One region of the Kitasatospora sp. NPDC059646 genome, then DNA from elsewhere that is predicted to be linked to it. Evidence: riboswitches for the same ligand, from Rfam matches in the RefSeq annotation. Region 1 holds a riboswitch; the other holds the start of a gene.
What was found. A riboswitch is a leader RNA that binds a small molecule or an ion and turns the genes downstream of it on or off. The one in region 1 is predicted to bind cyclic di-AMP.
Positions count from the first base shown of each region.

Region 2: linked by a shared signal. The riboswitch ahead of ACFV1L_RS27375 (NlpC/P60 family protein) and the one ahead of ACFV1L_RS05605 (transglycosylase family protein) in region 1 are both predicted to bind cyclic di-AMP.

Region 1 is NZ_JBHWDS010000006.1:21,123-23,913, forward strand. It holds gene ACFV1L_RS05600 (cytochrome P450) at 1-744, shown strand, start outside; cyclic di-AMP (ydaO/yuaA leader) riboswitch at 996-1,176, shown strand; gene ACFV1L_RS05605 (transglycosylase family protein) at 1,180-1,863, shown strand; gene eno (phosphopyruvate hydratase) at 2,087-2,791, shown strand, end outside.
Region 2 is NZ_JBHWDS010000046.1:47,591-50,381, reverse strand. It holds gene ACFV1L_RS27380 (NlpC/P60 family protein) at 20-1,057, shown strand; cyclic di-AMP (ydaO/yuaA leader) riboswitch at 1,394-1,574, shown strand; gene ACFV1L_RS27375 (NlpC/P60 family protein) at 1,585-2,646, shown strand.

The DNA of each region.
Region 1 (2,791 bases):
CAGGACGACCTGCGGGACTGGGCGGGCATGATGATCCGTCACACCGGCGGCAAGCGCGGGGGAGTGGGCCGCGCGGTCAAGCAGATCCGCGGCTACCTGGCCGACCTGATCCACCGCAAGCGGGCCGACCTCGGCGACGACCTGATCTCCGGCCTGATCCGGGCCAGTGACCACGGCGAGCACCTGACCGAGAACGAGGCCGCGGCAATGGCCTTCATCCTGCTGTTCGCCGGCTTCGAGACCACCATCAACCTGATCGGCAACGGGGTCTACGCCCTGCTGCGGAACCCGGACCAGCGCACCCGGCTCCAGGAGTCGCTGGGGCGCGGCGAGTCCGGTCTGCTGGAGACCGGCATCGAGGAACTGCTGCGCTACGACGGGCCGGTGGAGCTGGCCACCTGGCGGTTCGCGACCCGGCCGCTGACCGTCGGCGGCGTGGACATCCCGGTGGGGGACCCGGTGCTGGTGGTGCTGGCCGCGGCGGACCGCGACCCGGCCCGGTTCTCCGACGAGAACACCCTGGACCTGGCCCGCTCCGACAATCCGCACCTGGGATTCGGTCACGGCATCCACTACTGCATCGGCGCGCCGCTCGCCCGGCTCGAAGGGCAGCGCGCGATCGGCACACTGCTGACACGGCTGCCGGACCTCCAGTTGGCGGCCGATCCCGCCGAACTCCGTTGGCGGGGCGGGCTGATCATGCGCGGCCTGCGCGAACTCCCGGTCTCCTTCACGCCCCGCTGACCCGGTTTCGGCGACCCCGGACCCCGCCCCAGCACGGCACTGTCCGAACCCCCGGCGGGGGCGCGCGATGCGCCCCGTCCGGGGCGATTCCGGACATACATGGACGGTTTGTGCACGAGAAGTGAAGGTCCGTAATTTCGACGTGATACCGGTGATATGAGCTTGTGATTGCTCGTCAGCTCTGCTTACTCTCCGATTTGCCCGCAGCTGCGGGCCCCGAACGCGGCACGCCGAATCCTGTCCACCGCGCCCTCGGGACACCGACCAGACCCGGACAGGAGCGGGGGACCCAAGTGTGAACGCCGTAGTCCCCGACGGCTCGGGGTGAAGCCGCCAGGGAGCGGACGCAGCCGCGTCCGGTCCCGCCGGCGGCCGGGCCAACCTCCCGGTCCGAACCCGACAGCTCACCTCGCAGGCGTGCGGAGAGGAAGCACCATGCTGTTCACCGGCACCGGCCGTCACCGTCGCAGTACCAAGGCCGAGAAGGTCGTCGCCGCCGCCGGCGTCGCCTCCGTCGGTCTCGCCCTGCCCCTGCTCTCCGCCACCGGAGCGGCAGCCGCGCCCGTCGACACCTGGGACCGCGTCGCCCAGTGCGAGAGCGGCGGCAACTGGGGCATCAACACCGGGAACGGGTACTACGGCGGCCTGCAGTTCTCCTCCTCCACCTGGCGCGCCTACGGCGGCGGCCAGTACGCCCCCACCGCCGACCGGGCGAGCCGCGCCGAGCAGATCGCGGTCGCCGAGCGGGTGCTCGCCTCGCAGGGCCCCGGCGCCTGGCCGGTCTGCTCCGGCAAGGCCGGACTGGCCAAGGGCGGCGGCAGCTCCCAGGACACCGCCTCCCGCTCCCAGCAGCGCGCGGCCGCCCCGAAGGCGGCGCAGCAGCAGGCGCCGAAGACCGCCAAGACCCCGAAGCAGACCCCCGCGCAGAGCGCCCCGGCCGCCCAGCAGCAGCCGCAGAACGGCGCCGCCCGGCTCACCGTGCAGGAGGGCGACACGCTGTCCGGCATCGCCGCCGCCCGGAACGTCCCCGGCGGCTGGGAGCAGCTCTACCAGGCCAACCGCGGCGTCATCGGCGCGGACCCGGACCTGATCGTCCCCGGCCAGGTGCTCTCGCTCTGACGGTCGCCCGGGCGGCCGTACCCCTGACGAACCGTCCGCTCCCGGCGCGCGCAACGCAGTTCGCGCCGCCCGGGGCGGACGGTCGGCGGGCAAACAGGTGAACTACCAGTGAGTAGCCGGGCCACACGGTGAGACGGAGCCCGGCCGGGCGTGGCCGCGGGCATGTCTGCGGCTAGGCTCTGGGCGTAACGACCACACATCCGCTTCCGCTAGGAGATGCCTCGTGCCGTCCATTGATGTCGTCGTAGCCCGTGAGATCCTCGACTCCCGCGGCAACCCCACGGTCGAGGTCGAGGTCGGTCTCGACGACGGCAGCACCGGTCGTGCGGCTGTCCCGTCGGGTGCCTCCACCGGCGCCTTCGAGGCGCTGGAGCTCCGCGACGGCGACAAGAACCGCTACTTCGGCAAGGGCGTCGAGAAGGCCGTCCTCGCCGTCATCGAGCAGATCGGCCCCGAGCTGGTCGGCTACGACGCCACCGAGCAGCGCCTGATCGACCAGGCCATGCTCGACCTGGACGCCACCCCGGACAAGTCCTCGCTCGGCGCCAACGCGATCCTCGGCGTCTCGCTCGCCGTGGCGCACGCCGCCTCCGAGGCCAGCGACCTGCCGCTGTTCCGCTACCTGGGCGGCCCGAACGCCCACGTGCTGCCCGTCCCGATGATGAACATCCTCAACGGCGGCTCGCACGCGGACTCCAACGTCGACATCCAGGAGTTCATGATCGCCCCGATCGGCGCGGAGTCCTTCTCCGAGGCCGTCCGCTGGGGCGTCGAGGTCTACCACACCCTCAAGGGCGTGCTGAAGGAGCGCGGGCTGTCCACCGGCCTGGGCGACGAGGGCGGCTTCGCCCCGAACCTGGACTCCAACCGCGAGGCCCTCGACCTCATCACCGAGGCCATCAAGAAGGCCGGCTACACCCCGGGCAAG
Region 2 (2,791 bases), on a different contig from region 1:
CAGGAAGAAGGAGCCCCCCTTGGCCTCCCACCGCCGTCCCAAGCAGCCGAGTCGCGCCCGGGTGACCGTGCTCACCGCTGCCGCCGCGACCGCGGTCGCCCTGTCGGCCCAGGTGAGCGCGCACGCCGCGCCGGCCCAGCCGAACAAGGACGAGGTCAAGGCGCAGGTCGACAAGCTGCTGGAGGAGCAGGAGCAGGCCGCCGAGAAGTACAACGGCGCCAAGGAGAAGGCCGACCAGCTGCGCAAGCAGGCCGACCAGCTGCAGGACCAGGTGGCCCGCGGCCAGGAGCAGTTGACCGAGCTGGCCTCCGGGCTGGCGGCGGTGGCCGGCGACCAGTACCGGCAGGGCAGCGTCGACCCGTCGATGCGCCTGATGCTCTCCTCCGACCCGGACAAGTACCTGGACCAGGCGTCCTCCTTCGACCAGGCCGCCAGCACCCAGGCCGAGACCCTTCGGTCGCTGAAGGACCAGCAGCGCCGGCTGGACCAGCAGAAGCAGGAGGCCGCGGCCGTCCTGGCGGAGCTGGACAGCTCCACCCAGGCGCTCAACGACGCCAAGAACGACGTGCAGAACAAGCTGCAGCAGGCGCAGAAGCTGCTCAGCCAGCTGTCCGCCGCCGACCGCGCCGCGATCCTGCGCGGCGGCGACGGCGCCGCCTCGCGCAGCTCGTCCCGGGTCGACCCGGCCAGCCTGCCGCCGGCCAGCGGCTACGCGGCGACCGCGGTGTCGGCGGCGCTCAGCAAGCAGGGCTCGGCCTACGTGTGGGGCGCGACCGGCCCGAACACCTTCGACTGCTCCGGCCTGATGGTGTGGGCGTACGCGAAGGCCGGCGTCTCGCTGCCGCGCACCTCGCAGTCGCAAGCCTCCGTCGGCACCAACGTGGGCAAGGACTGGCACAACGCCCAGCCCGGCGACCTGGTCATCTACTACAACGACGCGCACCACGTGGGCATGTACATCGGCAACGGCCTGGTGGTGCACGCGCCGCGCACCGGTGACGTGGTGAAGACCATGAAGGCCGACACCCTGCCGATCCTCACCATCCGCCGGGTCTGACGCCCCGAAGAATCGGACATACGCCCTATAGGGCGACAACTGACGCAACGTGACACGCCCGGACGGGTCGAGATCCTGCTGTGATCTACGACACGTCCGGGCGTTGCGTTTCTGCGCCGAATGGAGGGAAAAGCTGCGCGCTGCGCAACGAATCCCTTACTTTCGGTCAGTTTCCCAATCGAAATTGACTCAGAATCAGATTTTTTTCTGACAAGGATTTGAACGGATCACGGATCGGTTACTAGGGTCGTGCCTCGACCGCCGCAGAGTCGATCGCCCATGGGGGGCGACGGCGGAGGTCGCCGCCGAGTCCGTGACGCAGCGGGCGGGTCGTCAGAACGCGATCCGCCGACGGGGATCCCCTGCGGGGGTGCTGTCGAACGGAGCCGGGGAACCACGTTCCCCCGGGGTGAATCGGCGCCGGGTCGGCCGCGACAGCGGGCGGTGAGGCGCCGTAGGGCATCTCTTCCGGCCCGAACCCGTCAGCTCACCCGGTAGGCGGTGTGAGGAAGAAGGAGTCCGCCTTCGTGGCGTCCCATCGCCGTCCCAAGCCCGTCGGCCGTGCCCGGGTCTCGATTCTCACTGCCGCTGCCGCCACCGCCGTGGCGCTGTCCGCCCAGACCGGTGCGCACGCCGACCCGGCCCCCACCAAGGACCAGGTCAAGCAGCAGGTCGACCAGCTCAACGAAGACGCCGAGGTGAAGACCGAAGCGCTCAACGCCTCGGTCGAGAAGCAGCAGAACCTGCAGAAGCAGGTCTCCCAGCTGCAGGACCAGCTGGCCCGCCAGCAGGACCAGGTGACCACCGTCCAGGAGAGCCTGGCCACCATCGCCGCCGAGCAGTACCGCAGCGGCAACATCCCGCAGACCATGCAGCTGATGCTGTCCAGCAGCCCCGACACCTTCCTCGGGCAGGCGGGCGCGCTCAGCACCGTCGGCGCCACCCAGGCCGACCTGCTCAAGAGCTTCAAGGCCGAGCAGGCCAAGCTCGACGGCCAGCGCAAGGAGGCCGAGCAGAAGCTCGCCGAACTGGACACCACCACCAAGGCCCTCAAGGCCGAGAAGGAGGACGTCCAGGCCAAGCTGGCCAAGGCGCAGGAGCTGCTCAACACGCTCACCCAGAAGGAGCGCGACGAGCTCGCCGCGGCCGAGGCCAAGGCCGCCTCCGAGTCCCGCAGCCAGGCCGAGCGCGCCTCCCGCGACACCGTCCGCGCCGACCTCGCCGCCCCGGCCCCGGCCGGCTACGCCGGCGCCGCGATGAGCGCCGCGCTGTCCAAGCTCGGCAGCTGGTACTCGTACGGTGCGGCCGGGCCGACCACCTTCGACTGCTCCGGTCTGATGCAGTGGGCGTACGCCCAGGCGGGCGTGTCCATCCCGCGCACCTCGCAGGCCCAGGCGGGCGCCGGCACCAGCCTCGGCACCAACATCGCCAACGCCCGGCCGGGCGACCTGATCATCTACTACGGCGACCAGCACCACGTCGGCATGTACGTCGGCAACGGGCAGATCGTGCACGCCCCGCACACCGGCGCGCAGGTCCGCTACGAGTCGGCCACCGTGATGCCGATCAACAAGATCGTCCGGATCTGACGGACCGTCGGAGCCTCCGGCCCGGTACCCCGCGCGGGGCGCCGGGCCGTTTCCGTTCCCGGCGGGCTCGTTCCGGTGTCCGATTCGCGGTCAAATATTCGGTGCTGTCGGGGTTTGGACTGGATCCGTCCGACTCGCTAACCTC